Regions from separate parts of the Paenibacillus sp. FSL H3-0333 genome, predicted to be linked through region 1. Evidence: riboswitches for the same ligand, from Rfam matches in the RefSeq annotation. Region 1 holds a riboswitch; each other region holds the start of a gene.
What was found. Region 1 has a riboswitch for cyclic di-GMP ahead of MHH78_RS13975 (thiamine pyrophosphate-binding protein). Riboswitches for the same ligand answer to the same signal wherever they lie in the genome.
Positions count from the first base shown of each region.

Region 2: it holds a riboswitch for cyclic di-GMP, as region 1 does, so the genes downstream of both, MHH78_RS00455 (anti-repressor SinI family protein) here and MHH78_RS13975 (thiamine pyrophosphate-binding protein) in region 1, are expected to answer to the same signal.
Region 3: it holds a riboswitch for cyclic di-GMP, as region 1 does, so the genes downstream of both, MHH78_RS04315 (flagellar assembly protein A) here and MHH78_RS13975 (thiamine pyrophosphate-binding protein) in region 1, are expected to answer to the same signal.
Region 4: it holds a riboswitch for cyclic di-GMP, as region 1 does, so the genes downstream of both, MHH78_RS33290 (transglutaminase-like domain-containing protein) here and MHH78_RS13975 (thiamine pyrophosphate-binding protein) in region 1, are expected to answer to the same signal.

Region 1 covers NZ_JBBODG010000001.1:3,201,187-3,209,005, forward strand. Annotated here, with positions in the region: gene glpK (glycerol kinase GlpK) at 1-566, shown strand, start outside; gene MHH78_RS13960 (3-oxoacyl-[acyl-carrier-protein] synthase III C-terminal domain-containing protein) at 659-1,651, opposite strand; gene MHH78_RS13965 (hypothetical protein) at 1,791-2,141, opposite strand; gene MHH78_RS13970 (carboxymuconolactone decarboxylase family protein) at 2,294-2,668, opposite strand; gene MHH78_RS13975 (thiamine pyrophosphate-binding protein) at 2,719-4,332, opposite strand; cyclic di-GMP riboswitch class I at 4,479-4,575, opposite strand; gene MHH78_RS13980 (methyl-accepting chemotaxis protein) at 5,077-6,327, opposite strand; gene MHH78_RS13985 (helix-turn-helix transcriptional regulator) at 6,401-7,354, opposite strand; gene MHH78_RS13990 (SDR family NAD(P)-dependent oxidoreductase) at 7,489-7,819, shown strand, end outside.
Region 2 covers NZ_JBBODG010000001.1:100,522-108,340, forward strand. Annotated here, with positions in the region: gene MHH78_RS00430 (hypothetical protein) at 1-1,075, shown strand, start outside; gene sipW (signal peptidase I SipW) at 1,077-1,679, shown strand; gene MHH78_RS00440 (TasA family protein) at 1,779-2,375, shown strand; gene MHH78_RS00445 (TasA family protein) at 2,413-3,003, shown strand; gene MHH78_RS00450 (helix-turn-helix domain-containing protein) at 3,324-3,656, shown strand; gene MHH78_RS00455 (anti-repressor SinI family protein) at 3,803-3,946, opposite strand; cyclic di-GMP riboswitch class I at 3,981-4,084, opposite strand; gene MHH78_RS00460 (2-oxoglutarate dehydrogenase E1 component) at 4,580-7,447, shown strand; gene odhB (2-oxoglutarate dehydrogenase complex dihydrolipoyllysine-residue succinyltransferase) at 7,507-7,819, shown strand, end outside.
Region 3 covers NZ_JBBODG010000001.1:948,259-956,077, forward strand. Annotated here, with positions in the region: gene hcp (hydroxylamine reductase) at 1-1,620, shown strand, start outside; gene MHH78_RS04310 (aldo/keto reductase) at 1,718-2,692, opposite strand; gene MHH78_RS04315 (flagellar assembly protein A) at 2,723-4,342, opposite strand; cyclic di-GMP riboswitch class I at 4,450-4,542, opposite strand; gene biuH (biuret amidohydrolase) at 5,048-5,731, shown strand; gene MHH78_RS04325 (ABC transporter substrate-binding protein) at 5,756-6,769, shown strand; gene MHH78_RS04330 (ABC transporter ATP-binding protein) at 6,784-7,593, shown strand; gene MHH78_RS04335 (ABC transporter permease) at 7,590-7,819, shown strand, end outside.
Region 4 covers NZ_JBBODG010000001.1:7,651,461-7,659,279, reverse strand. Annotated here, with positions in the region: gene MHH78_RS33310 (glycosyltransferase family 39 protein) at 1-790, shown strand, start outside; gene MHH78_RS33305 (glycosyltransferase family 2 protein) at 887-1,864, shown strand; gene MHH78_RS33300 (GtrA family protein) at 1,854-2,258, shown strand; gene MHH78_RS33295 (class D sortase) at 2,327-2,980, shown strand; cyclic di-GMP riboswitch class I at 3,106-3,187, shown strand; cyclic di-GMP riboswitch class I at 3,261-3,341, shown strand; gene MHH78_RS33290 (transglutaminase-like domain-containing protein) at 3,355-4,164, shown strand; rRNA gene MHH78_RS33285 (16S ribosomal RNA) at 4,531-6,091, shown strand; rRNA gene MHH78_RS33280 (23S ribosomal RNA) at 6,343-7,819, shown strand, end outside.

The DNA.
Region 1 (7,819 bases):
GGCTGGGGCTAATTGTCGCGCCCGCCGACTCGGAAGAGAAGGCCAGCGAGGTGGACGAGAGTGAGGGGGTTGTGGTGGTGCCAGCCTTTACCGGCCTGGGTGCGCCTTACTGGGATATGTATGCGCGGGGCGCCATATTCGGCTTGACGCGGGGCACCACCTCCGCACATCTGGTACGGGCCACACTGGAATCACTGGCCTTCCAGTCCCGTGATGTCATCGACGCAATGCAGAAGGATGCCGGCATGCCGCTCACTGGCCTGAGGGTAGACGGCGGTGCGGTGCGCAACAATCTGCTGATGCAGTTCCAGGCCGATATTCTGGGCAGCGAAGTGACACGTACAACCTACGCGGAGACTACAGCACTTGGCGCTGCGCTGCTAGCCGGACTTACCTCCGGGGTATGGACCCGTGAGCAGCTGGAGAGCTTCAATACGGCCGAGAAGGTCTTCTCGCCGCAGATGGAGCCGGAGGAGCGGGAGCGCAGATACGGTGCCTGGCAGGATGCTGTGTCGCGCACGATGGGCTGGGAGAAGCATGAGGGCAAGCACGAAGGCAGACTTTAGAGCGGAGTAGAGGCATTGAGAACAGAAACGGCCCGCAGGCAGAAACTCTGCTGCGGGCCGTTTTTTACTCTGGAACAGAATGAACAGTAAGATTAGTACTCCATTACAAATGCGACATTCTGCCATCCGGCGCCCACGGTCCAGAACAGAACTTTGTCTCCGCGTTCAAGCTGCCCGGTAGTGACGGCTCTGTGAAGGGCAATGAACGGGCTGCTGGTCGAGGTATAGCCGAACTCATCGCCTATGTAGACTGCGGCCTCAGGGTTAATGCCGGTTTTGCCGGAGACGGCCTGGATGTTCGGAAGAGACAGCTGTGAGAAGCAGGCAGCCTTGACCGATTCAGGGGCAATCCCGTTGTTGCTCAGCAGAGTGTTGATTGATTCGGAAGCAGCATCCACACAGATGGAATCATCGAATGGAATGAACTTCACATTGAACTCTCCTGCGGCAACACCGGTGCGTCCGAGCTTAGCCAGGCCTTCTGCCGGGAACAGAGAGTTGCCGTACACACAGGTGTCTGTCTGGTAGATAGAGTCAATGAAGCCGACCGAATGCTCATCGCGCTCCAGAATAACAGCGGCAGCGGCATCACCGAAGTTCGCGTAATACACTGGATCATTTTTGTCCGCATGCGGTGCCACGTAATCGGAGCCGATGACCAGGGCGCGGCGGATTCTCGGGTTCGCCATCATCTGGCGGCTGACCTGCTCAACCGAGGCGGTCATTCCGGCACAGTTGGCATTGCTGTCAATACAGATGGTATGCGAAGCCCCGTTAATCAGGCGGTGAATCATCAATGAGTTCGTAGGAAATATATATTCAGGGGTCTGGCTTGCATAAGCGATCAGGTCAATGTCAGGGCCGGTAAGACCGGTCTTCTCCAGAACATTACTTGCGGCTTCAAAAGCCATTGTCAGGGAATTCTCATCCGGGCTGTCGATGCTGTAGCGGTTTTCACGGCCTAGAGTAGCCAGCAGTCCACGGATATCAATACCTTTGTCGTCAAAATGCTGTATGAAAAAGTCATTGCCGATTCTTTTGTCTGGATGGTAGATATCAATGTCCTTAATGCGAATCCCCGCCATAGTACAGACCTCCTAAAGTTTTGTTAGCTATACTTCTCACGAATCTGCTTCTTACAAAACTCTCTTCCGGCATTAGCAGCCGGTTTAATGAATGAACCTGTGCGTTTCAAGCGGCTGATTTAGGTTTAAATTGTATTTATTAAGCTTGTACGGTTGAAGTGATCTCCAGATTCTCAAGTCCTGCTTTGCGGCCCAGGCGTGCCAGCTGCATTTTGAGGATCGGGTTATTTTCCAGGGTAAGACTCACTTTCTGGAAGCCGTCAGCCTTGAACATGATGAAGCAGCCTTCAAGCAGCGGTACAACATCAGGAGCTGTTACATTCAGCTTGCGGCAGTCGATCTCTAGTGCATATTCAGCAGGGCTGATCGGGTTAATGGTCTGCTGGTAAGCCTGTATAGATTTGAGCCCGTCCTCGTTAGAGAAGGTTCCCTCCAGCTCAATATTGATTACTTTCTTCGCAGTATCTGTCTTCAAAATAAATTGTCCCATGTTGATCTCTCCCTAAGTGTAATTTCCAATACCTCCAAAACGTTATTCCTGCGACTCTATTCGACAAAATCGCAATTGAATTTGGGATATTTTGCCTTCATTATAACCAGATCATCCTGAAATGTGCAATCGAAAAGTCGAAATTTGTAGAATTATGAAGATTTTTCTTTGATCTCCTCCAGGGTATCCAGCAGCACATTAAAGGCCGAAATCACCCGGGGGGCACCGACGCAAGGGGTCAGATGCAGCAGCACACCCTTGATCTGCTCGACGGTCATGCCAACGCGGAGCGCCATTACATAATGAACCCCCAGCTGTTCATATTGTCCCATCGTAATCAGCGACGAGATCACCGCGATCTCCTTCCAGTCAGAGCCAATCGTGGTCCGCTGAAAAATATCGCCATAGGCATTGCCCATGATATATTCGGCTAATTCCGGAAAATGCTCTTTGATCGGAGCCAGGGCCTTGGCCCCATAATCTCCTGAGAGATCAGTGAAATGATCGAGTCCGCTGTTCTTGTTCACGATATGTCCTCCTGATAGTAGGTTAGAAAAGGTGTGCGGATACGGCTTCCTTACGTAAGATCCAGCGTGCGGTGGGCCGTAGGAGGCATTTCATCACGGTCAGTCAGCAGCTCAATGACAGCTGCCTTGTTAAGTGCCACAGCTTCGCGGATTGCGGCAGCGAACTCCTCCTGCGTCTCGCAGCGGAAGCCGGCTGCACCCAGCGATTCGGCGAATTTCACGGCATCCATCGGAACCTCGAAGATCGTACCGTCAATCCGGCCGGTCGTTTTCTCCATACCCTTAAGCGCCATATCCAGCTGCTTATTGTTCACCACAATGAAAATCACCGGAATGTCCTTGCAAACGGCTGTGTTTATTTCAGTTCCGAGCATCATAAAACAGCCGTCACCGGTAATGCAGAAGACTGTCTCTCCGGGAGAAGCCGTCTTGGCGCCGATCGCCATGCCAATTGAATTGCCCATGCAAGCAAAGTAGGCATCGAATATGAAGCTGCCGGGCCTGCGGACATTGAACCATTTCACAGCATTGAACCCGTGGCTGCCGTCATCTACAAAAACGCTGCTGTTGTAAGGAATCAAGTCGCTCATCGTGCTCATTACCGAAGCTAGAGAGAGTCCCGCCAGCACGGGCAGCTCGTCATTGTAAGCATTGGAGATTGTGATTTCATGCTTGGTGACCGTAGAGGGGTCCAGCTTCTGAAGATACAGTGCCAGGTTGTCCCTTAAGTCCCCGCCGACAGCGATGGTGGATGAGGACAGTATTTTGCCGACAAAGGTTGGATCTACATCGAACTGGATCAGCTGCTGCGGATGATTCTCCGGCTTCAGGTTGCAGATGGTCATGTCGCTCAGACGAGAGCCCAGAACAATGAACAGGTCGCTGTTGTTCAGCAATTCATCGCCGTGCGAGGAGCCGCCAACGCCGACAGGACCGTGGTAGAGCGGGTGATCATAAGCTATTGCACCTTTGCCGCCTGGAGAGGTGACTACAGGAATGTTAAAGGTTTCGGCCAGCTGAACCAGTTCCTGATGGGCACCTGAGCGGTTGACGCCTTTACCGGCAATGATCAGCGGCCTAGCGGATTGATTAATCGCCGAGATGACCCGGTCATAGTTCTGATAACTGACTAGTCCCTCGCGTTCCGGCAGAACAATCCGGCATTCCGCGAGCCGCTCTGTCTGCACATCAAACGGAATGCAGAGATGGACTGGGCCTTTTTGGTCACCGAGGGCGATGGATAGGGCATGGTTGAAAATCGTGCTGAAGTGATCGCCGCGTTCAACGAGCTTGCTGAAGAGGGTGGCCGGCCGGAACATATCCGCCAAATCAGCCAGGTAGGAAGTGGAATCCTGACATTGAGGAATGCCCAGCTCCTTGATGGACTGATGTCCGGTGATGAAGAGGACGGGAAGATTATTGGCCTTGGCATGCGCTGCTGCGGTGAGCAGATTCGTTCCCCCCGGACCGGAGGTGCCGAAGGCTACCCCGAGACTGCCGGTCTTCAGAGCATAACCGCCGGCGGCGAAGCCGGAGCTGGATTCGTGCCGGCCGGGGATGAACTCTATACCGTAGTCAACCATTTTCAAAGCGATGGGGCAAATAGACTTGCCTATGATTCCAAAAGAATGAGTGACTCCCAGATTGCGTAATGCTTCCGCCATATAATCTGCAACTGTCTTCAGAACATCCACCCCGCAAGTTGTTATTTGTATACGTCAGCAATAGAAAACCTGTACTCAACATTGGAGCACAGGTCTGTTGCACGAATCACCATAATCAAACGCGAAACCTAAGGCGTTCACAGTTTTTCAGCAACCTGGCTGTCATGATCCCACTTCAGAAATGAGACTGTAGATCCATGGCTTTGCGTCATTCCCTTTCGGTGAATTTTGCCGGTATGCGGTTATAAATGAATTTGTGGAGAATTTTCCTTTACAATATATTCCTTGCTCCTCTTTTGTCAATAACCCCTGTGAGAAGAAACTCGGAATTTGACGAATATTCAGGAGTGAAAATGGCTAAATATTTGGATTTTCAAACTTTTGAAAATGGTTGTCCCTGGAAGACTAAAGTCTTAAAATGCAAATGGCTATTTAGGTTGGTTAATGTGGGAAGTGAGCACAAAGACTCATTACATTCCTGATTTACTGCAAAACATTAAGAATTCACTAGATATACAGCATTACAAATTTCGGTGATAGGACTTAAGTAATAGTGATGTGAGATGTTAGCTTATAGACAAGCTATGACAATAGAACGACTATAGTAAAGAAGTGCAAAGCACGGTTTTTACCCTTATGCACAATTTCAACAATTTGTGAATATTACATAACAATCTTTGTTTTGCCCAAAAAAAGAGACACCTCCCGCAGAAAATTCCGCAGGCGTGTCTCTTTGTGCTGAGGTTAAAATTTGAAAATATGAATCGTTTTTTGCAGGTTGAAGACCGCGGAGGTCATCTTCTCTGTCTCCTCAGCTACGGATTGAAGAGCATGAATCTGTTCGTTCATCGCTGCGGATACCTCTTCCGTCCCTGCGGCGGTCTCCTGGGTGATGGCTGAGATATTCTCGATCGCCCCGGAGATCTTGAGCGCGCTCTCCAGCATAAGGTCACTCTCTGCGGAAAAGGAGGCAATCTGCTCGGTTATGTATTGGACACTATGCACAATTTGAGCAAAAATGTTGGCTGTCTCCGTAATCATCTCATTCTGCACCTGGACTACCTCTTCATTGATGGCGATGTTATCGATAGCCTGCTTGATATCCGCTTCGATGCTGCGTACCAGACCGAACACCTCTTTGGTTGAAGCGGTGGATTCCTCGGCCAGCTTGCGGACCTCCTGGGCAACAACGGCGAACCCGCGGCCATGCTCGCCTGCACGGGCGGCTTCAATAGAAGCATTGAGCGACAGCAGATTGGTCTGTTCAGCAATTTCGGTAATCGTCTTGGTAATCATCGTAATGCCTCGTGCGTTATGCGATAGGGCTTCGATAGTATCCGCCACCTTCTGGGTAGCCTGGATGTTCTTGCGCATGCCTTCGGCTTGGGTATCCACCGATTGCCGTCCCTGTTCTACCAATTCCAGCGTATGTACAGACCTTTTATTCATTTCCTTGGTGGAATTCGTATAATTGGAGACTTTGATTTCGATATCCTTGATCGATTCAGTCATATCAGCGATATCCACCGAGATTTCGTTAGCACCGAGGGCCAGTTCATTGGAGGAGGAGGCCACCTGCGCCATGACAAACTTCAGGTTCTGATTCTTGTCTTCAATCCCGCGGCTGGCGTCCATAACCTGACGGGTAATCTGTGAAGCATCGGTGAGGATTTTTTTGAGCTTGTCAATCATGGTGTTGAAGGAGCGGCTGATGTCGCCCATGGAGCCATTCTCGTCGGCACGGCTGGTGAAGTCGCCTTTGGCAATCGTATGCGTCACATTGGAGATATCCTCAAATGAAGATGTAAGCGTTCTCTCAATGAAGCGCGCAAGCGGGTAAGTCAGCGCTGCCAGGACGGCGACAAGAATAATGCCGATGAGCAGCCTGTCCATGAGGATTAGCGTGATTAAGACAGGGACAGCGAATAAAGCGGCAACCAGGTAACATCCGGTGACGATTTTTTGTTTCAACGGCAGCTTGTTCATCCAGTCCATAATGTAAAGTCCCCCTATAAATAATAATGTGTATTGTAATATTATAGGGGATACTAGTGCATTTGGTCTATTATTAAAAATCGTATAATGCTGCCGCTTCACGCAGAGCCGCAGCAACCGTATCCGCAAGCTCAGGCGGTGCTGTCACCTTGATGCCCTGACCCAGGGACAGGACGATCCGGCACGCAGACTCCGGCGTGTTGAACTCGGCCTCGGCCCTGATCCAGCCCGGGGCCTCAGAAGGCTCCTGGTGCAACAGGGCGACGTATCGCTCCTTCTGCAGCTCCTTCATCGTTTGCTCTCTTACAAGAAGGCTGGAGGGGTACCTGGGCAAGGCAGACTTGAATGCGGCGGTGGAGGTCTCCCAGTACTCAGACAGGTGGAAATCCTCCGGCTGCTCAAAAGACTCATCTGTGACTTTGGCCTCAGTGATTCTGGAGACCCTGTAGGTCCGCAGCTCGCTGTCATGCCCTGCGACCAAGTACCAGACTCCGCGCTTGACTACCAGCCCCAGCGGTGCAACCAGCCGCTCGGCAGTGTCCTCCCCGCGCAGATAGGTGATGCTCACCTTGCGGTTCTCCCATAAGGCTCTCTGCAAAGCGGATAGGGAGGGATAGGTCTCCCCGGAGGGATGCCACCCGGCTCCGTCGATGTGAATCCGCTGGCTGAGGAAGCTGAAGGGGGTGACGGGCTGTCTGGTAGCGACGGCTTGCAGCTTGCGGGCCGCCGAGGAGAACTCCTCCTGAATGCCCAAAGCGTGCAGAATCGCCGGATCAGCGGGCACCAGCAGCGCGGCAATCTCCTTGGTGTTCATTCCGGTCAGGGAATTCCTGTAGCCTTCGGCCAGCTTCCAGCCGCCTTCCCGGCCGCGCTCCGCCAGCACGGGGATGCCGGAGAAGCTTAGTGCCTCCATATCCCGGAAGATTGTACGTTCGGATACCTCCAGCGTTTGCGCCAGCTCTTTGGAGCTGATTTTCCCGCGGCTCTGTAAGAGTTGAACGATAGTGATCAGGCGATCCGCTCTCATTCTGCAACCTCCCTTGAACGTATTATTTATATATGTCAATGGTTGTCATGTATAAGGTATATATTAGACGAGAGTACGGATTAGCGCAAATGATCATCTAATCCGGGCATGATAGATGAAAGGGAGCGGATCAAATGACAAATCTGCAAGGGAAAGTGGCATTGGTAACAGGCGGGAGCAGGGGAGCGGGCAGAGGCATTGCACTGGAGCTGGCGAAGGCTGGTGCCTATGTATACATTACGGGCAGGAATGCCGGTATGCCGCAGGAGGGACAGGCAAGAACGCTTGAAGGGGTTCTGGCTGAGATCCGCCGCTCAGGCGGGGACGGAGCCGTGATCCGCTGTGATCATACCAATGACAGCGAGACAGAGGCTGTAATCCGGCAGATTAGCGCAGAGCAGGGCAGATTGGATATTCTGGTCAATAACGTCTGGGGCGGCAATACTCTCCCTATCGGGAATGAAC
Region 2 (7,819 bases), 3.1 Mb from region 1:
CATAGAGCTGAAAGCTTCCCTTGGCAGCCATAGCATCAGCGGAGTGTATAACACCTCAGTCGCTGCCGGAGAGCTGTCGCTTGCAGAGCTGGATCAGGCTGCGGATGAACTCTCGTCCGAGCTCACTCAAGCTGGCAGCGAGATCGACCTGCTGGAGAAGCAGCTGAGCTTCAATAGGACGGTCTGGCAACACATTCTGCAGGAAATTGGCAATGCAGCGGCCATTCTGCACAAGCTTGGAGGATATATGGTGAACCTCGATCCTAACTGTCTGGAAATCCGTGATGCCCAGTTCTTCGACCAGATTCAAGAGAGCCTTCATCAAAGCGGGATTCTGTCGGAATCGCTGGCAGAGACGTTAAGCGGAATTGTGCAGTATCTTGGCTCGATTCATGATATCGGCGGATCCTTGCCCACCGGCAATCCGGACCGCGTCTTGCTCCGGCAGGATGACTACAGCTTCCCTGCTGAAGAGCCTATCCTCTCATTCGTAACCAGCGCCTACCAAGCAGATTCGCAGGTATCCCCCGCGCTGCTGGCCACGTATGAGCAGTTGAATACCGAATTAACGGCGTCCAAGGATACCCTGTTCTCCACCATCCATACCTTACAGGAGCGGCTCACAGAAATCGCTGAAGCCAAAACAACCCTTGAGGACAAAGCGAAGGCACAGCAAGAGGAAGAGGAACGCCTGGCGCTTGAAAAGGCCGATAAAGCCAGAGCGGAGGAAGCCCAGCGGCTCGCCATAGAGAAGCAGAAGGCTGCTGACGAAGCGCTGAAGCTGGAGCATGAACAAGCACAGAACCAGCCGGCCGCAACCAGTCTTCCTGACAAAAGCCAGCCGGCAGAGGAGCCTGCTCCCGCAGCGCCTGTAGAGGACAATCCAGTCCCCACAGCTTCAGCAGCAGCAGAAGCTATTCCCACTGCCACTCCGGCGTCTGAGCTTCTTTTACCGGAAGCAACTCCAGATCCATTACCCGGCAGCGTAATTCCAGGCACTGTAATGGACGGCGCGCAGCCTGCTCCTACAGTTACACCGGCTCCACAATCTGAACCCAGCAAAGGCGGCGAATAAGATGCGCATCCGAAAAATAGTCAATACGATAATTTCCACTCTGATTCTTATAGTGTTCCTGGTGCTAATCACAGCCGTTGTCATCTCCAAAGCCTCCGGCGGCGAGCCCTCCTTCTTCGGCTACCAGATCAAGACGGTATTATCCGGCTCCATGGAGCCCGGCATCCAGACCGGTTCCATTGTGGCCATTAAGCCGGGCGGGGACATGACCCGGTTCCAGAAGGGCGATGTGATCACTTTTCTGAATCCCGATAACATTCTGATTACCCACCGCGTGGTCGATGCCGAGCTGAACAGTGCTCTGGGGGAAGCCAGCTACACCACCAAGGGCGACAATAATGATTCAGCCGACACCGCAGCCGTCAGTTCCACGAATGTGGTCGGTGAGTACACCGGCGTGACCGTCCCCTATGTGGGCTATGCCATGAGCTTCGCAGTCTCCAAAGCCGGAAGCGTAGTGCTGATGATTATTCCCGGACTGCTCCTGCTTCTCTACGCGCTGTATTCTTCCTGGAAGGCCGTTGCGGCACTGGAAAAGAAGAACGCCCCGTCATCCGCAGCCAGCAGCGGCGGGCCGGATACTCTGACTGACCTCGTACAATGATCAATTGTTCTCTCCCGTTTACGAAACGCGGAGCCACAATACAGCTTGCCGGAAGCACCGGCTATGCACAAAGCAGACTCAAAAGAGAGGGATGAACAAATGAACGTCAAAAAAACATTAGGTCTCGGCGTTGTATCGGCAGCATTAGGCTTAACCCTGGTCGGCGGAGGCACCTTCGCTTACTTCAGCAGCACTTCTACTTCCTCAGCTTCTTTTAACAACGGAACCCTATCATTACAATCTGATCCCTCCGTCATTGTTAATCTCAGCAATCTCAAGCCGGGCGATACCGTCTTACGGGACTTCAAGCTCAAAAATGACGGGACGCTCAATATTCCCAAAGTGGTACTGCGCACCTCATCGGCCATTACAGACGCCCAGGGAGACAACGGCTCCCATAATTTCAAGGATGATATTATTGTGACCTTCCTCGTGAACAAGGATAAGAAGGAATCGCCGCTCCTGGTCATCTCGCTGGCCGATCTGGAGCAGGAGAGTCCCGATCTGGTGGCCCGGGGAATTCTCGGAGCGATCTTAGGCGGAGAGAAGTCCGGCATCAAAGCCGGTACCTCGGATAACCTGACCATCCAGTTCGCCTTCAAGGAGACCCTCCAGCCGCAGAACTATTATCAGGGCGACACGCTTGCACTGACTCTGAATTTCGAAGCCAACCAGGAAAAAGGCACGCTCAAATAATTCCACAAAAACAAACCATTCGAGGAGGAAATAAATGATGGGTATCAAAAAAACATTGGGTCTTGGCGTAGCATCGGCAGCACTGGGCTTGTCTTTAATCGGCGGGGGCACCTTCGCTTACTTCAGCTCCACAGCTACCAGCACGGCAACCTTCGCAGCGGGTACGCTGAAGCTCGGCTCTTCCTTCAATACTCCGGTAGCACTGACGAATCTGAAGCCGGGAGACTACACCGTCCGCACCTTCACCTTGTCCAATGACGGCACACTGGATATCAAATTCCTCAAGCTTGCCACCACTTACACCGTGACCGATGCCAAGGGCGATAACGCGGGCCAGGATCTCGGAGACCACTTCAAGGTCAAGCTCCTGGATAATACGTACACCGGCGGTTCACTAAGCGGTCATGTGCTGTCCGAGATCTCCCTGAAGGATCTGAAAAACACCCCCAGCTACGATCTCGTAGCAGCAGGTGTACTGCCAGGAGGGATTGCCGCCGCCGGGTCCAAGACCTTCAAGATCGCCTTCGAATTCGTAGACAACACGCTCGATCAGAACATTTTCCAGGGTGACGGCTTAGCGCTGAACTGGACCTTCGATGCTCTTCAAGGAGTGGGAGAAGCCAAGTAGATCAGGGGCCGGCCTATACAAGTGAACATGGCTTTGCCGTCCTTTTATTAGGAAGGCAGCGTTTTAGCAATCCATCAAGACGGCATATCCTCCCTCATCCGGGCCGGGTATGCCGTTTCTTTTTCCCCGTTGCCGGGTTCAAGATTTTTGTCCGTTTTGCGGATTTTTGTTATACTGACAAGAGAAAACGGCTTTGCCGGCCTTTGAACGGGCGGTACCGTTTCAACGAGAAGGATAAGGAGAATGTATATCGCGAAGCATATAACTTCTTATTTTTCACCAAAAAAAGTACGGAGGGCGTTGTAATCGTGTCAGATACTATGGGAAGCCGCATCCACAAACTCCGGCTGGAGAAGGGCTATTCGTTATCCGAGCTTGCCGATAAGGCTGATGTGGCGAAATCATACCTCAGTAATGTGGAACGGAACATTCAATCCAACCCCTCCATTCAATTCATCGAAAAAATCGCTGACGCGCTTCAGGTATCCATTCATGCACTGTTGTATGGCGGACTGGCAGAGACGGAAGAACAGGCTCTGGACGGGGAATGGTTCCGGCTGGTTCAGGAGGCCATGGCCTCCGGTATAAGCAAACGCGAATTCAAGGAATTCCTCGATTACCAGAAATGGCGCATGGAACAAAAGGACAACTAGACGAGCATTATATGCCACAGGGAAGACTCCGCACGGCAGGGAGGCCGCCTTCGGCGAAGGCAGCCTTTCAAGCGGCATACAGAAAAGGCACAGCGTACCGGTACGCTGTGCCTTTTCTGTATGTATCCGAACAATGATGACCGCCCTTACATCGCCTGGAGCGCCTTCTCACTTAGAAACCGGCGGATATCCTCCGCCGCGATCCCCGCCTGCTTGGCAGACATCAGCAAGTGCACCCATTCTAAATCCAGATCTACTGCCTGCAGCTCGTCATTCCCCTGGTTGGACATATCCAAGAAATCTCCTCCTAGAATTTTCGCGTCCCCAGGCAGTCCGGCCATCATAGTAGTATTGCTACTTTGTAGTATTTCTACTTTAGATCCGAGACTTTGTGCCCCTGTCTTTCGGCAGGTTTACCTTTTACTGGACCCTTTCCATCATGAAAGGATCTGGCAAGAATCGATGAAACCGTTCTCCGCAATAACATTATACAAGATCATATGCAATTAGTGTGTCGTTTTCTGGAATTTTTTTATGAAAAAATGTGAGGAAACTTAGCTGAAATTGCCAGCGGCTTGTATAAATATTTCCAGTTCCAAGTTCAAACACTAGCTAATAGTTTAATTATACTAAAGGGAACCCCATCCGCCCCGACTTACCGCTTCACGCAACATCGTATAGAGACAATTACCCATTTGTATGTATAACGGGCTGTTATATGTGTTTTTTCTATTTATGATAGTTCCGTATGAATACTGTAATGAATCATGCCAAATTGCGAACGGATTGACCGAAAGTATGAATTGATTACCCCGCCGGAAAGTAGCACAATAAGGTGAGAATGAAACCGCAAACATTTGCAGCTCCGCCAAGTGGCACACTGGATGCCTCGCGTGGAGTTTATCCGTTAGGAGGACCTATTCATGGCAGTCAAAGAGCCCTATAACGACACAGTATGGAGCAAATACTACGGCCCCAACCTGGGCTACATCCAAGAAAGATATGAGCAATTTGTCAAGGACCCCTCTTCTGTTGAACAGCATTACCGCGATCTCTTCACCGTATCCGGCCCCCCTCCACTGGCACCCGATGCCGAGAGGGCACCAAGGCCTGCCGTATCAGCAGATGCCGAGTGGCTCAAGAAGGCTGTCAAGGCCTCGAAGCTGATCGCCAATATTCGAATATATGGCCATATGGCCGCAGACATTGACCCGCTGGAGCGCAGCACGAACCCGATGGCCAAATGGCTGGAGCTGGAGACCTACGAGCTTACCCGCGAGGATCTTAATGCCCTGCCCGCTTCGCTGATTTGGGATAATGCCCCTGCGGATGTGCATACCGCGATGGATGCCGTCCACAGAATGCGCCAGGCCTATACACAGACCATTGCTTATGAATTCGGGCATGTGCATGATGAACGCGAGCTGCGCTGGCTCAACAGCCAGGCGGAATCGATGACCTCCCCGGCTCCGCTGAATAATACAGAACGCAAAGAGCTGCTGAAGCGGCTGGTTCAGGTGGAGCATTTCGAGACCTTCCTGCACAAGACCTTCGTCGGCCAAAAGCGCTTCAGCCTGGAGGGCAATGATGCCCTTGTGCCGATGCTGGATGAGATTGTGCGGGCTGCCGCGCATGACGGCGCAGAGCATATCCTGATGGGTATGGCCCACCGCGGAAGACTTAATGTGCTGGCCCATATTCTGGGCAAGCCTTATGATATTATTTTCTCAGAGTTCCATCATTCGCCGAACAAAGAGCTGTTCCCTTCAGAAGGCTCCATGGGCGTGACCTACGGCTGGAGCGGTGATGTGAAGTACCATCTCGGGGCTGACCGTGCCGTCCGCGAAGGCGAGACCGTACGTACCCGGATCACGCTGGCCAATAACCCGAGCCATCTTGAATTCGTCAATCCTGTAGTCGAGGGCTTCACACGCGCCGCACAGGAAGAACGCAACGCTCCGGGACTGCCTAAGCTGAACACAAGCAAGGCTATGGCTGTGCTGATGCACGGCGATGCAGCCTTCCCTGGCGAAGGTATTGTCGCTGAGACGCTTAATATCGGCAAATTGCAGGGTTATCAGAATGGCGGTACCGTGCATATTATCGTCAATAACCGGATCGGCTTCACCACAGAGAGCGAGGATTCCCGCTCCACCCATTATGCCAGCGACCTGGCCAAAGGGTATGAGATTCCGGTCGTGCATGTCAATGCCGATGACCCGGAAGCCTGTATTGCCGCAGTCCGTCTGGCCAGCGCTTACCGCCATATGTTCAAGAAGGACTTCCTGATTGATCTGATCGGCTACCGGCGCCACGGACATAATGAAATGGATGATCCCGAGACGACCCAGCCGATTGTGTACGGCAAGGTGCGGAACCACCCTACTGTGTACCGCGCTTATGCAGAACGCCTGGAGCGCGAGAAGGTAATCACAGCCGATGATCTGAAGAACATGATTGCCGAGGCGGAGAGCGTCCTCCAGCAGGCCTTCGATCAGATGAAGGAAGGCAAGCAGAAGAATGCGGAGTCCAAAACCGCCGTCGCGCTGGATAACAGCAGTCCCCAGCAGCGTCCGACAGCCTTCCCTCTGGCCGGTCTGCAGGAGATTAACCGCGAGCTGCTGCGCGTACCGGCAGGCTTCAAGGTCTATCCGAAGCTGGAACGGATTCTTCAGCGCCGCAAGGATGCGCTGAATGACGGAGAGCGGGTAGACTGGGCGCTGGCAGAGACACTGGCCTTCGCTACCATCCTGAAGGATGGCACGCCGATCCGCCTCAGCGGACAGGATTCACAGCGCGGCACCTTCGCCCACCGCCATCTGGTGCTGCATGACAGCGAGAACGGCGAACTCTATTCTCCGCTGCATCAGCTGAGTGATTCCGGCGCTTCCTTCGGCGTCTACAACAGTCCGCTGTCCGAGGCCTCTGTCCTCGGCTTCGAATATGGTTATAACGTGTTCGCACCGGAGACCTTCGTCATCTGGGAGGCTCAATATGGCGACTTCGCCAATGCCGCTCAGGTTATTATCGACCAGTTCATTTCCGCCGGCCGTGCCAAGTGGACGCAGCGCAGCAATTTGACGATCCTGCTGCCTCACGGCTATGAAGGCCAAGGACCAGAGCACTCCAGCGGCCGAATGGAACGGTTCCTTCAGCTCTCCGCCGAGGAGAACTGGACTGTTGCCAACCTGACCAGCGCTGCGCAGTATTTCCATCTGCTCCGCCGTCAGGCCGCGCTCTGCGGACAACCGGATGCCCGGCCGCTGGTGATCATGGCGCCGAAGAGCCTGATCCGTAACACGCGCAGCACCTCAGCCGGAGCGGACCTCGCTTCGGGCACCTTCCAGCCGGTTCTTCCCGAGCCGCTGCTCGGCAGTAAGCCGGAAGCCGTGAAGCGCCTCGTGGTATGCAGCGGCAAGGTGGCCATCGACCTGCAGACGGAGCTGGAGGCAACGCGCGGACAGGACTTCTCCTGGCTGCACATTTTGCGCATGGAACAGCTCTATCCGTTCCCGGAACGCGAGCTTGGCGCTCACCTTAGCAGCTTCAGCTCTCTGGAGGAGATCGTCTGGGTGCAGGAAGAACCGAAGAATATGGGCGGGTGGACGTATGCCGAATCCCGGCTGCGCGCCATCGCACCGCAGAAGGTCACTGTCCAGTATATCGGCCGTCCGGACCGTTCCAGTCCGGCCAGCGGCTACGCAGATGTCCACAGCTTCGAGCAGCGGCGCATTGTCCGGGAAGCCCTGAAATTGAATGCTGCAGTGCAAGCACCTGTACCGTCTTCCTGAGCACAGCAAGGCGGTCATCCGATATCACGCACACCACTATATTTGGGGAGGTACGGCCTGTGTCCGAGATAAAAGTACCCGATTTGGGCGAATCGATTTCCGAAGGAACGATCTACAAATGGCTGGTTAAAGAAGGCGACACTGTCGGCCAGGGAGATGTGCTTGCCGAGCTTGAGACCGACAAGGTCAATCTCGAGATCAGTGCGGAGGAGGACGGCGTCATCTCCTCCATCCTGCGCCAGGCGGGCGAGAACGTTGCCGTTGGCGAAGCCATCGGCATCATCGGCAGCGCCGCCGGGGCAGGTGCTGCCAGCGGGGGCAAGCCTGCAGCAGATAATGCACTGCAGAGCGGCAGCGCGCCTGCTGCTGCCG
Region 3 (7,819 bases), 2.3 Mb from region 1:
GCAGCTAAGGGGACGGGTTGTACGATTCAGGGGGTGTGCGGCAAGACCAGTGAGGTAGCTAAGCTGCAGGATCTTCTGGTGTATACACTCAAGGGCATCGCCATCTTCGCGCGCAGCGGGCGTGAGCTGGGGATTACTGATCCGGTGACGGAGAAATTTATCATAGAGAGCTTGTTCGCTACGATTACCAATGCTAACTTTGTGCCGGAATATTTCAACGCGAAGGTCCGGGAAGGACTGGCCCTGCGGGATCTGTGGCGCAGCAGAGTGGCTGATGCCGGAGTGATGGCCTATTTGTCGGAGCATGACGCAGCGAACTGGAATGCAGTGACTGATGAAGAGCTGATGGACAAGGCGGCAACCGTCGGTGTGCTTGCTACGGAGCATGAGGATATCCGTTCCTTGCGCGAGCTGCTGACCTATGGCCTGAAGGGAATGGCTGCTTACATGGAGCATGCTGCGGTACTGGGCTTCTATGAAGCAGGAGCACATGCTTTTATGGAGAAAGGCTTGGCTGCAGCACTGGATGACAATCTAAGCGGCGGTGAGCTGACGGCTCTGGTGCTGGAATGCGGCAAGTTCGGCGTGGATGTGATGGCGCTGCTTGACCGTGCGAACACCGCAGCCTACGGCAATCCGGAGATTACCACAGTCAATATTGGGGTAGGCACGAACCCTGGTATTCTGATCAGCGGTCATGACCTCAAGGATATGGAGGCGCTGTTGAAGCAGACCGAGGGTACCGGAGTGGATGTGTATACGCACAGTGAGATGCTGCCGGCCCACTACTATCCGGCCTTCAAGAAGTATAGCCACTTCGTAGGCAACTACGGCAATGCATGGTGGAAGCAGAATGAGGAATTTGCCAGCTTCAATGGTCCGATTCTGATGACTACGAACTGTATTGTGCCGCCGAAGGACAGCTACAAAGACCGGCTGTACACGACAGGCAACACCGGGTATCCGGGAATTCAGCATATCGCGGCAGGCGCGGACGGAGAGAAGGATTTCTCGGCGCTGATTGAGCAGGCCAAGAGCTGCAGCGCTCCGGTGGAGATTGAGACAGGCGAGATTATCGGCGGCTTCGCGCATGCGGCTGTAATGAATGTCGCGGATCAGGTGGTTGGAGCGGTAGAGAGCGGCGCCATCAAGCAATTCTTCGTCATGGCCGGCTGCGACGGGCGGATGAAGAGCCGGAATTATTACACCGACTTCGCAGCAGAGCTGCCGAGTGATACGGTGATCCTGACCGCCGGCTGTGCCAAATACAAATATAACAAGCTGGCGCTTGGCGATATCGGCGGAATTCCCCGCGTGCTTGATGCCGGCCAGTGCAATGACTCCTATTCTCTTGTGGTTATAGCGCTTAAGCTGAAGGAAGTGTTCGGTCTTGCAGACATCAACGATCTTCCGATCTCCTATAACATTGCCTGGTATGAGCAAAAAGCGGTGATTGTACTGCTGGCGCTGCTGCATCTGGGCGTGAAGAACATTCACCTGGGTCCTACACTTCCGGCCTTCCTGTCGCCTAATGTAGCTAAGGTTCTGGTAGATACCTTCGGTATCGGCGGTATTACTACCGTACAGGAAGACATGGAGCGGTTTATTGCTGCGGTATAATACAATACAGCTTCAGCATTAGCCAAAATACACAAAAGCGAGTCTCCGTATAAGGGGGCTCGCTTTTGTATATGGATATGAACGTCACCGTCAGCGCTTACGGCAGCCGGTAGACTGCAAACGGCTCGCTGGTGCGGAAGGCGGCGCTGGCCTGGTCAAGCTGCTCAAGTATTCCCGCATCCGTTGAAGCGGAGAGACTCTGCAGATTATGTTGTACCTGCTCTACTGTAGTTGCACCGACAATCACCGTGGAGACGGCGGGCCGGTTCATCAGCCAGGCCAGGGATAGAGCTGCAGGTGAGGTGCCCAGTCCCTCCGCAATGGCCTGAACCTGCTCCCCGAGCGAGATGCGCTCCGGGGTAAGGAAGCGGCGGAAGTTCGGATCGGTCTCTGCTCTGGAGCCGGCAGGGGCTTTGCTGCTGCCAGTATATTTGCCGGTAAGAATGCCGCCCGCCAGAGGGAAGTATGGGATGATGCCCAGACCCTGATCCAGGCAGAGCGGAAGCAGCTCCGCTTCGGGCGTGCGGTCAGCCAGCGAATAGCTGCACTGGATAGAGATGTATTTCGCGAAGTGCCGGGCTTCGCTGATTCCAAGCGCCTTCATCAGCTCCCAGGCGGCATAATTGGAGGCTCCGATATAGCGCACCTTGCCTGCGGAGATCAGATCATCCAGCGTACGCAGCGTTTCCTCCAGCGGTGTGTAGGGATCGAAGGTGTGAATCTGATACAGATCCACATAGTCGGTCTTCAGCCGGCGCAGGCTGCCCTCCAGCTCCTGCATCAGATGATGGCGCGAAGAGCCGCTGCCACCGGGTCCCTCATGCTTCGGCAATCCGGCTTTGGTCGCCAGCACTGCGTTATGGCGTTTGCCTTCAAGCGCAAGGCCGATGATCCGCTCCGATTCAGATCCGGCATAGATATTGGCGGTATCGATGAAATTGATGCCCTGATCCATAGCGGTGTGCAGAATGCGGACCGAGGTCTCCTGATCTGCCCGTTTGCCGAAGGAATTGGTTCCAAGACCCAGGGCGGACACCTGCAGGCCGCTATTGCCCAGACGGTTATATCGCATGTTCTAACTTCTCCTCATCTAGTAGTAGTCTTAGCAGGAATCACGCACAAGCAGCTTGCCGCCGGACTCCAGGCGGCTGTCCTGTGACCGGGCGAGATTAATCACCGCATGCTCCTCCTGGAGCAGCTCAATCTCCTCACCCAGCTTAAGCAGCAGCCTGGAGAAGCGGCTTAGTACACTGTCAGTAATGTACCCGGTGAATTGTCCCGGATGGGCGAATACCTCAAGCATCTGCCAGAGCTGGTCCGTGCCGGAGCCGAACGCCCCGTTCATACGGCTTAGCGCAGCTTGAAGATCACGGATCAGGCTGCCCAAGTGGCTGTATTTATCCTCCAGCAGCAGCATGACTACCAGGCCGTAATTCACGGATTGCTGGCGGGATTCCACATTCTTGGCCAGCTGGCGCGCTGCCTCAAGCAGTCCGTCCGTCTCTGTCCGCAGCAGGCATGCGAGGCTGTGCAGACGATGCTGCATTACCCCGGCGTGTCCGGCGTACAGGCCGCTGCCGGTGACCTGGCCGCTAACGTAAATACTGCCGGTGGCTATAATTGTAGATTGGCGGATATCGCCATAGACGTACACATTCCCGAGGGCTTCAATTCGTACAGGTCCTTCCAGATCTCCCGGTACAATGATGTCACCTGCGAACATAACATCGCCCGCAGGATCTGTCATCTCTCTGGCCAGAAGACTGACCGGAGGGAAGTCACATATCCGGACGCTGCCGTTTCCTCCGCAGATGCGGGGTCTGCCGGTATGCCGGGCCACGATATTACCACAGGGAAGGAGCTTGGCATGATTACCGGCAGCAAAGTAGATATCCTGCGGCGGGGGAGGGGGCAGGACCCTTCCGTCTGTGTCGAGGCCGGGAATGCCTTCTTCCGGCGGCAGCTTGCGGGCGAAGACTTCGCCTGCAAAGGCAAAGGGGGCTCCCGGGAAACGGAGATACTCCAAGGGTTCCGCAGGCTTCTGACCCCGGGCTCCCTGTCCCTGAAGCATCCGGTTCCCCTCCAGTGTATGCTCAGGCAGCAGGAATTCCAGCCGGGCTTCCTTGCCGGGCAGCGGGGATCTGCCTTCAGCGATGCATACGGGAAGATATGTAGGGTTCTCCAGCTCCGCGTACAGGGCGGGAATGTTCAGGTTGCGCAGAATAAAACGGTTGTCCAGTGAGGCGATAATCTGTTCTATGGTGAGCGTGGACAGCAGCATCGCCGGATTGGGCTGGGCACGGACGACCGCTTCGAAGGCGGCGGGGCAGTTGACCAGATTCCAGGCGTACTTCTCTGCACGGTATAAAGTGAAGTGGACCTTGAGCTTGTCAGGCGATACGGTAATTTCATATTGCGGCTTCTCACAGATCTCCCAAGTGATATAATCCGCTCTGGTCACCTCAGTTGGCTCTGTAACGGTCTTCCAGTTGATCTTCAGGACAACAGGGTGGACCGCAGAAATGCGGGCGGGAGCACCTCCGGGGAGCGGGGGAGTAATGAATATCTGGTTGTCCTGCACGAGGATAATTCCATTCTTATCTCCAGTTGTCCCGTCAGAAGCTCGGCCCTCCACAGAGAATGAATCCAGGAGACCTTTACGTTCGAGCATCAGGGACTCTACGAATTCATATCGGCTTGGTTCGATATCCTGCTGCGGCATGGTTGTAACCTCACTTTTTCGTATGATCAATGGCAATTCGTACAGAAAAAGAACATCATCAAGCCTGGGAGGCTTCCCCTCCTGAGCAGCTGGCTTAAGTGGTCTCTATTGGCAGCCTGGCAACCGTAAACGCAGATTCCGGCGTTCTTAGGCCCATAGCTTTGCGTCCTGCCCTTTCGGGGAGTTTGCCTTTAGAAATAGATCAATGACATACATCCTGTAGAGGTGGGGAGTTATGGTCGACTGTAATCGACAAAAAGAGTCATAAATAGTTCTTACGCGTCATTAACTTCTGCAAACAAGCTTAATTCTAGTACTTAAAGAGCTATTTTTCAACTATATTATGCCTATTTATCAAAAAACTCGAAATATGCAGCTCTATTTCGACAAAAAAACTGGTTTCCCAGCACTTACAGCTTATGGAAGAGGCAGAGGGAGGAAAGTGTGAGCATTCAACTGTTGGGACACCCTGGGCTTGGTAAGACTCGGAGTGTTCTTTTTTGATAAGCGGTATTGCGAGTGATGATGTTATGTATGCGTTAACTATGTAAATAAACACAAACATTCAGTATATTATTTCGTAATAAAACCGAAGACATCGCAAATTCATTGTAATATAATCTAACTCATACCAAGGAAACGCGAATTAATGTTAACTAATATAACATTAATAGAGATAGCGACATCAGGAGAGGAGCATAAACTATGCAGATTGCAGCAACACCTTACATCTGGCCTTATGACGGGGCTGTGGACCCGGCGAAGACAGCGCTGATGATTATCGACATGCAGACGGATTTTTGCGGCAAGGGCGGTTACGTCGAGAGAATGGGTTATGACCTCTCATTAACAGCTAGGGCGATTCAGCCCATTCAGCGGCTGCTGGCACGTATCCGGGAGATTGAAGGCTTCACCGTGATCCATACCCGCGAGGGGCATAAGCCGGATCTGTCGGATCTGCCCGCGAACAAGCGGTGGCGCAGCCGCCAGATCGGGGCCGAGATCGGCTCCGAAGGACCGGCGGGACGAATCCTCGTGCGGGGGGAGCGCGGCTGGCAGATCATTGAGGAGCTGGCGCCTGCCCACGGAGAGTACATTATAGACAAGCCTGGCAAAGGCAGCTTTTATGCAACGGACCTGGACCTGATCCTGAAGAATAAAGGAATTACCCATCTGATTCTGACCGGTATTACTACCGATGTCTGTGTACACACCACGATGCGGGAGGCCAATGACCGTGGGTACGAGTGTCTGATCCTTGCGGATTGCACGGGAGCGACGGATGAAGCGAATCACCTGGCGGCGCTGAGTATGGTTCAAATGCAGGGCGGGGTGTTCGGCAGTGTAAGTGATTCACAAGCGGTGCTGCGTGCGCTGGAGCAATACTAAATCATTCATAACGGGGGAATAACTATGTGGAACAAGTCCAGAACGAAAGCGCTGATGCTGTTAACCTCGCTAATGCTGCTCCTGACTGCCTGCGGTAACAATACGGAAGCCGGTAAGGCCGAAGGCCAGGGAGCGGAAGGCTCGGGCGAGCTGAAGAAAGTAGTGCTCCGGCTGAAGTGGATTCACCAGGCGCAGTTTGCCGGCTTTTATACCGCGGTGGAAAAAGGCTTCTATAAAGAAGCGGGGCTGGATGTTGAGATCCGCCCGGGGGGCTCGGATTTCCCGGCTGTGCAGATGGTGGCTTCCGGCAGTGAGGAGTTCGGAGTTACGGGTGCCGACCAGGTTGTCATCGCCAGAGAGAAAGGCGTTCCGGTCAAAGCGTTGTCTGCGATCTACCGCAAAACCCCGTTCGTCATGTTCACGCTCAAGGAGTCCGGGATCCAGACGATGGAGGATCTTGTCGGGCAAAAGGTAGGCATCAAGCTGGGCGGCAACGAAGAGCTGACCTTCCGGGCCATGGAGAGAAGCGCGGGTATCGACCCTTCGCAAATCGAAGAGATGCCGGTCAAATACGATCTGAGTCCGCTGTTGACCGGTCAGGTCAAGGCCTGGCCCGGCTATGTCATTAATGAAGTGCTGGCTGTAGAGGAGCAGGGCAAGGAAGTAAATATTATCGACCCGAACGACTATGGCATCAATTTCTATGCCGATACCTTGTTCACTACGGAGTCTATCATCAAGAAGGACCCGGAGATGGTCGCCAGCTTCGTACAGGCCTCTATGCAGGGCTGGGATTATGCAGTAAAGCATCCGGAGGAGGCGGCGGAATTCGGACTGAAGTATGGCGAGAAGCTGGATCTGAAGCATGAGGTCAATATGATGAAGGCCAGCATTCCGCTGCTAGATCCGGAAAAGCTCCCGCTGGGCTCAATGGACGAGGCGTCCTGGGAGACACTGCAGAAGAATCTGGTCGAGCTGGGCTTTGTGAAAAAGGAACAGGACACCGGCGGATTGTTCACCAACGAGTTTTTGAAATAAGGAGGGACCCGATAATGACAACAGCGATCAAAGCACAGCTGGATGCTGCCGCCGCGCGGCATCCCGGTACCCGGGAAACCATGCTCTCCCTGCGCAATTGCTCTCTTTCTTTCGGCAACGTGCCTGTGCTGGATAAGGTCAGCCTTGATGTATACCGCAATGAGTTCATTTCGATTCTTGGACCAAGCGGCTGCGGGAAATCCACAACACTCCGCTTGATGCTGCGGCTGTTAAGCCCGGAGGCCGGTGGAGAGGTGGCGTATGCTTCACCTGATCTGTCCCTGGGCATGGTCTTCCAGAAGCCTGTCCTGATGCCGTGGCTCAGCGCGCTGCAGAATGTAATGTTGCCGCTTGAGCTAGGCGAGAAGAAGAAGTTCAGCAAAGCCGAGGCACGTGAAAAAGCAGAAAGTGCCCTGCGCCTGGTCGGCCTCCAGGATTATCTGAACCACTTCCCGCATCAGCTCAGCGGCGGGATGCAGCAGCGGGCAGCGATTGCCCGGGCCCTGGCGGCCGATCCGACGGTGCTGCTGATGGACGAACCGTTCGGCGCGCTGGATGAGCTGACACGCGAGAAGCTGAATTTTGAGCTGCTGCGGCTGTGGGAGAGCCCGGAGACCAGTCTAAGCAGTATTGTGATGGTCACTCACTCGATCCATGAATCCGCGCTGCTGTCGGACCGGGTCGTGATGATGTCTCCCCGGCCTGCCGGTGTGACGGATATCATTCCGGTGACGCTGCCCTCCCCGCGTGAGGCGGGCATGGAGGAGCTGCCGGAATTCCACCGGATTGTCAAGGAACTGAGAAAGCGGGTGAAGCATCTATGACGGTCAAAATCAAAGATACCCTGTACCCGGTCGCGTTTGCGCTTGGCTTCCTGCTTCTCTGGGAGCTGGCGGTACGTCTCCTGTCGGTTCCTATGTATCTTCTTCCTGCGCCTACGCAGGTAGTCTCGGCTATCAATGGCTCGCTGTGGTCGCATACGCTGGTTACGCTGGGCGAAGCGCTGACCGGGTTCATTCTCGCCAATATCCTCGGCCTGGCTACCGCAGT
Region 4 (7,819 bases), 4.5 Mb from region 1:
TATTATGCTTGCGCTGGTACTCATTGAACGCTACAGAGAATACAAGGCTGCCGGACGCCTGCTGGCTGAAGGCAAGCTGAGCGGTCAGGAGCTCAAAGCCGCCTGCCGGACTGCAGATCAGTCCTTCTGGAAGAACACGATCATCACGCTGGCTAGCTGCATCGGATTCTTCGTCATCATTCCGGGAATCATATACAGCCTGTCCTTCATTCCTTCACTATCTGCGTCGGCAGAGGGCTTCACCGTTAAGGGGCTGATTGATGCCCAGAAGAATATGTACAACTATCACAGTCAGCTTGTAGCTACACATCCGTTCGCCTCCTCCTGGTGGGAGTGGCCGTTCATGAAGCGTCCGGTGTGGTTCTTCAGCGGCGGCGAAGGCTTGCCTGCAGGCAAGGCGAGCAGCATAGTAACGATGGGCAATCCGCTGATCTGGTGGACAGGAATCTTCACGATGCTGGCGGCTGTATGGTTCACCCTGAAGCGCCGGGACAAGAGCCTGTATATGATCTGGATCGGCTTCTTCTCACAATATGTTCCGTGGATGCTTGTGCCGCGTGAGACCTTCCTGTACCATTACTTTGCGATGGTGCCGTTTATGATTCTATCTATTGTGTACATCCTGAAGCTGCTTGACGGCAGGTTCCAGGGTGCCAAATATCTGCGGTACGCCTATGTTGCGGCCGCCGCCATTCTGTTTGTAATGTTCTATCCGGTATTGTCCGGCATGCAGGTGAACAGCAGTTATATCATTCATGTACTTCGCTGGTTCCCTTCCTGGGTATTCTAGGAGGGGAACTGTAAGAGCCGCATAGTTGCTCAAAGCTGATGTTGATGAAGCGCATCAAGGAAGCTGTGGCTTACAATAAATTGAGGAGGAACCCTTGTGAAGGCCAGATATAGTGTAATTGTGCCCATGTATAATGAGGAGGAAGTCATTCAGATAACCTACGAACGGCTCAAAAAAGTAATGGATGAGTGCGGGGATTCCTATGAGCTCGTGTTCGTCAATGACGGCAGCCGGGACCGTACGGCTGAGATTATGCGCGAAATCAGTAATAGGGATGAGCATGTCAAGCTGATTGACTTCTCCCGTAACTTCGGCCATCAGGTGGCGATTACGGCGGGTATGGATTATGCTGAAGGCCAGGCTGTTGTGGTGATTGACGCAGATCTCCAGGACCCGCCGGAGGTCATCCTGCAGATGATCGCCAAGTGGAAGGAAGGCTATGAGGTAGTCTATGCCAAGCGGCTGAAGCGCCACGGAGAGACCTTCTTTAAGAAGGTGACAGCCAAAATCTTTTACCGTCTGCTCAGCAGCATGACCAGTGTGGAGATTCCCACAGATACCGGGGACTTCCGGCTCATCGACCGTAAGGTCTGCGATGTGCTGCGCGGCCTGAAGGAGAAGAACCGTTATGTACGGGGGCTGGTAAGCTGGGTCGGCTTCCGGCAGACCATGGTGGAATATGTGCGGGAGGAACGCTTCGCCGGGGAGACGAAATATCCGCTCAAAAAAATGATCCGCTTTGCGCTCGACGGAATCACCTCCTTCTCGCACAAGCCGCTCAAAATCGCCTCTTATGTCGGCTTCTTCCTGTCCTTCTCCAGCTTCATCTACCTGTTTCTGGTCTTATTCCAGAAAGTCTTCACCTCTTGGACTGTGCCGGGCTGGGCATCCATTGTCGGGGTGAACCTGCTGTTTAACGGCATTGTGCTGATGCTGCTGGGCGTGATCGGGGAATACATCGGACGGATCTATGATGAATCTAAGGATAGACCGCTTTATATCGTACGCGAGACCCGAGGCTACCCGGAGGCAGAGGCCGAAGACACGCGGAAGGCAAGCGATTATGCAAGATAAGGCTTGGCGCGCAGGCATGATCCAATTTCTGAAATTCAATGCGGTGGGCCTGCTTAACACGTTCATTGATTTTGCAGTATTTACCCTGCTGCATTCCCTGGGCATGCTTAACACCCCTGCACAGATTATTTCCTACAGTGCCGGGACGGCCAATAGCTTTTTCTGGAATAAAAAGGTGACCTTCAAGGGAAGGGACAGAGGCGGGGATGGCCGCTTTGACCGGATGCAGCTGGTGAGATTTATTGTGCTGAATCTGCTGGTGCTGGGCATTTCGGTGCTGCTGATTCATCTGCTGACTGATCGGCTGGGCGTCCAGGTGCTGATGGCCAAGGTGCTGGTTACCTTTGTTACAGTAATCATTAATTTTTTTGGAAGCCGGAAGTGGGTATTTTAAAGAGAGCGTATATCTTGCCCGTATTCTTCGGAGGAAAGCACTTATTCTATATTGCGGAGGCGATTGTCATGCGGAAGTTATCCTATTTGATTATACTTGCCGGGGTCCTGATTATGCTCTACCCCAAAGGAAGCGAATGGTACGAGGACCGTCAGCAGCAGAAGCTGCTGGAAGAGGCTGAACAGGCCTATAGTGAAATCGTTCCTTCGGCTACGGCTCCTGCCAGCCAGGATCTGAGCAAGCCTTATGCGGAAGTCACCCAGCTGCTGGCTGAAGAGTCTGGTGCGGAAGAGCCGGTTCCCACTACAGCGCCCGAGCTTGAAGTGGGAGGCAAAATCACCGCTATTATTGAAATCGATAAAATCGATCTGAAGCTGCCTGTACTGGAGGGCGCCACCAAGACCAATATGAAGCATGCAGCCGCGCATATGAAGGAGACAGCTCCGATTGGCGCGGTAGGCAATGCAGCGATTGCGGCACATCGGTCAAGAACGGCAGGGCGGCTGTTCAACAGACTGGATGAGGTCGGTAAAGGGGATGCCATTACTGTTATTACAAGCGGACAGGAATACAAATATGTTGTATATGATGTATCTATTGTAGAGCCTACCGATATTTCAGTACTGAAGGGTAAGGATGATGATAAGATTCTGACCCTCATTACCTGTGATCCGCTTGTCAACCCTACCCACAGACTCATCATTCATGCAAAGTTGACCTGATTGTCATAGGACAATGCTGAGAAAGGTCAAAAAACATAAAATTTTAGTCTATTTTTGCGGGAATCTAGTGATTTGGGTCTTGCTAATAGATTGAGATATGGTAAGCTATAACTATGAAAGCTAATACACGATAACGGCAAACCTATCGAAAGGTAGGGACGCAAAGCTACAGGGCCTTCCCGTCATGGATGGCAGCCAGTTACCGAATGAAGAGGCTTTTTTTGTTTGTTTTCATTCTGAATCTGTCATTATGTGGCAGTAGATTGGACAGATAAAGCTTATACGATAACGGCAAACCTATCGAAAGGTAGGGACGCAAAGCTAAAGGGCCTTCCCGTAAGAATGGCAGCCAGCTACCGAAAGGGGTTTTATCCATGAAGAAGTTTTATTTAATGCTGATTACACTTTTTGTGATCGTCACTTCCGTGCAGACAGGCACTGCTCAAGCTGCTAATGCAGATTCAAGCTGGTTAAATGTTGGACAACTTGATCAAGGGGTTATCGGGGTTTCGTACGATGTTCCTAAAGACAAGAAGATGAAGCTCATGATTACCAAGGACAATAACAGCTATACTTACAACTTATACACTTCCAAACCGACCGAGACGTTCCCGCTGCAACAAGGTAATGGCTCTTACAAGGTCTCCGTTCTTGAGAATACTACCGGTAACAAATACAAGGTACTATCTTCCGAGACTGTATCTCTCTCAATGAGCAATGTGAATGCCGTATATTTGAGCTCTGTACAGAATGTAAAGTGGAGTTCTTCCGATAAATCCGTTCAAAAGGCAGCACAGCTTACAAAGGGTCTGACCACAGATGCAGACAAAGTTAAGGCTATCTACAATTACATCGTAGCTAACGTGAAATATGACTACTCTCTGGCCAACAGCGTAAGCACAGATTATATTCCGAACAACGACAACACACTGGCTACCAATAAGGGTATCTGCTACGATTACGCTTCCTTGTTCGCTACTATGCTCCGCAGTGAAGGGATTCCAACCAAGTTGGTTATGGGGAATACAAGCTATGTAACTTCATACCATGCCTGGAACGAAGTGTTCCTGAATGGCAAATGGGTGACGATTGATACTACAGTGGATGCAGGTCTGGGTAAGAAAACAGCATCAACTGAACTGATCAAATCAGCAAGCAAATATACTGCAGCGAAATTCTACTAAGAATAGCTGTAACTATAGCATTATCTGAGAATAACCCGCTTAGTCATTAAGCGGGTTATTTTTATTTATATAAAGGTTGCTTTTTAATAGAAGGATAGGTTATTATAAATAAGCGTTGTTGGAGCGGCAAAGGAAATGAGAGATTACTTAAATAAGTGATTTCAAAAATAAAGCTTGCATTGCTCAGATGGACGTGATATATTATAAGAGTTGCTGGTGACGATGACATCGACACTAACAACGAGCTTGATCTTTGAAAACTGAACAACGAGTGAGTATCTGGAAATCACTTCGGTGAGATCCAAAAATGAGAATGTAAATTCTCGTCAGATGTTTCAAAATGAGCAATCGCTCTTTCTAAATACCAATTTGGAGAGTTTGATCCTGGCTCAGGACGAACGCTGGCGGCATGCCTAATACATGCAAGTCGAGCGGAGTTTGAGAGGAAGCTTGCTTCCTTTCAGACTTAGCGGCGGACGGGTGAGTAACACGTAGGCAACCTGCCCTCAAGCCTGGGATAACTACCGGAAACGGTAGCTAATACCGGATAATTTCTTTTTTCTCCTGAGGAGAGAATGAAAGGCGGAGCAATCTGCTGCTTGGGGATGGGCCTGCGGCGCATTAGCTAGTTGGTGGGGTAACGGCCCACCAAGGCGACGATGCGTAGCCGACCTGAGAGGGTGAACGGCCACACTGGGACTGAGACACGGCCCAGACTCCTACGGGAGGCAGCAGTAGGGAATCTTCCGCAATGGGCGCAAGCCTGACGGAGCAATGCCGCGTGAGTGATGAAGGTTTTCGGATCGTAAAGCTCTGTTGCCAGGGAAGAACGTCCGGTAGAGTAACTGCTACCGGAGTGACGGTACCTGAGAAGAAAGCCCCGGCTAACTACGTGCCAGCAGCCGCGGTAATACGTAGGGGGCAAGCGTTGTCCGGAATTATTGGGCGTAAAGCGCGCGCAGGCGGTTATTTAAGTCTGGTGTTTAAACCTTGGGCTCAACCTGAGGTCGCACTGGAAACTGGGTGACTTGAGTACAGAAGAGGAAAGTGGAATTCCACGTGTAGCGGTGAAATGCGTAGATATGTGGAGGAACACCAGTGGCGAAGGCGACTTTCTGGGCTGTAACTGACGCTGAGGCGCGAAAGCGTGGGGAGCAAACAGGATTAGATACCCTGGTAGTCCACGCCGTAAACGATGAGTGCTAGGTGTTAGGGGTTTCGATACCCTTGGTGCCGAAGTTAACACAGTAAGCACTCCGCCTGGGGAGTACGGTCGCAAGACTGAAACTCAAAGGAATTGACGGGGACCCGCACAAGCAGTGGAGTATGTGGTTTAATTCGAAGCAACGCGAAGAACCTTACCAGGTCTTGACATCCAACTAACGAAGCAGAGATGCATCAGGTGCCCTTCGGGGAAAGTTGAGACAGGTGGTGCATGGTTGTCGTCAGCTCGTGTCGTGAGATGTTGGGTTAAGTCCCGCAACGAGCGCAACCCTTGACTTTAGTTGCCAGCAGGTTGAGCTGGGCACTCTAGAGTGACTGCCGGTGACAAACCGGAGGAAGGTGGGGATGACGTCAAATCATCATGCCCCTTATGACCTGGGCTACACACGTACTACAATGGCCGGTACAACGGGAAGCGAAGCCGCGAGGTGGAGCCAATCCCAGCAAAGCCGGTCTCAGTTCGGATTGCAGGCTGCAACTCGCCTGCATGAAGTCGGAATTGCTAGTAATCGCGGATCAGCATGCCGCGGTGAATACGTTCCCGGGTCTTGTACACACCGCCCGTCACACCACGAGAGTTTACAACACCCGAAGTCGGTGGGGTAACCCGCAAGGGAGCCAGCCGCCGAAGGTGGGGTAGATGATTGGGGTGAAGTCGTAACAAGGTAGCCGTATCGGAAGGTGCGGCTGGATCACCTCCTTTCTATGGAGAATCGTCTTCTGCAACGAAGACATTCAAATCGGAAGCTTAGCTTCCATAATAGAACCCTTGGGTTCGAATACTCACTCGTTGGTCAGTTTTGAGAGTTTAAGCTCTCAAGTAAGAAACTTGATCCTTGAAAACTGGATACCGAAACGAATTTGCGTTTTAGAACATTCCTTTAAGCTGAACTTGTGTAAACAAGTTTTGAATTAATGGCGATGCTAAGCGGTTTTCCTAACGGAAAACGCATTGGTTAAGCTACTAAGAGCACACGGAGGATGCCTAGGCGCCAGGAGCCGACGAAGGACGTGGCGAACAACGAAACTGCCTCGGGGAGCTGTAAGCAAGCTTTGATCCGGGGGTGTCCGAATGGGGAAACCCAGCTGTGGTAATTCGCAGTTACTCGTATCTGAATACATAGGATACGCAGAGGCAGACCAGGGGAACTGAAACATCTAAGTACCCTGAGGAAGAGAAAACAATAGTGATTCCGTCAGTAGCGGCGAGCGAACGCGGAACAGCCTAAACCAAGGGGCTTGCCTCTTGGGGTTGTGGGACGTCTCACATGGAGTTACAAAGGAATATGGTAGGTGAAGAGGTCTGGAAAGGCCCGCGATAGAGGTAAAAGCCCTGTAGCCCAAACTGTGTTCTCTCCGAGACGGATCCCGAGTAGTGCGGGGCACGTGAAACCCCGTATGAATCCAGCAGGACCATCTGCTAAGGCTAAATACTACCTGGCGACCGATAGTGAAACAGTACCGTGAGGGAAAGGTGAAAAGCACCCCGGAAGGGGAGTGAAATAGAACCTGAAACCGTGTGCTTACAAAAAGTCAGAGCCCTCTTTATGGGTGATGGCGTGCCTTTTGTAGAATGAACCGGCGAGTTACGTTTAACATGCAAGGTTAAGGTGAGAAGCCGGAGCCGCAGCGAAAGCGAGTCTGAATAGGGCGACTAAGTATGTGGACGTAGACCCGAAACCGTGTGATCTACCCCTGTCCAGGGTGAAGGTGCGGTAACACGCACTGGAGGCCCGAACCCACGCATGTTGAAAAATGCGGGGATGAGGTGGGGGTAGCGGAGAAATTCCAATCGAACTCGGAGATAGCTGGTTCTCCCCGAAATAGCTTTAGGGCTAGCCTCGGTGAATGGAGTGGTGGAGGTAGAGCACTGATTGGGTGCGGGGCCCGCAAGGGTTACCAAGCTCAGTCAAACTCCGAATGCCATTTACTTCTTGCCGGGAGTCAGACAGTGAGTGCTAAGATCCATTGTCAAAAGGGAAACAGCCCAGACCATCAGCTAAGGTCCCCAAGTGTGTGTTAAGTGGGAAAGGATGTGGAGTTGCACAGACAACCAGGATGTTGGCTTAGAAGCAGCCACCATTGAAAGAGTGCGTAATAGCTCACTGGTCGAGTGACTCTGCGCCGAAAATGTAACGGGGCTAAACACACCACCGAAGCTATGGCTAGATGCTTTGCATCTGGGGTAGGGGAGCGTTGTATATACGTTGAAGGTGTACCGTAAGGAGCGCTGGAGAGTATACAAGTGAGAATGCCGGTATGAGTAACGAAAAGATCAGTGAGAATCTGATCCGCCGAAAGCCCAAGGTTTCCTGAGGAAGGCTCGTCCGCTCAGGGTAAGTCGGGACCTAAGGCGAGGCCGACAGGCGTAGTCGAAGGACAACAGTTTGAAATTACTGTACCACCGTAATCCGCTATGAGCGATGGGGTG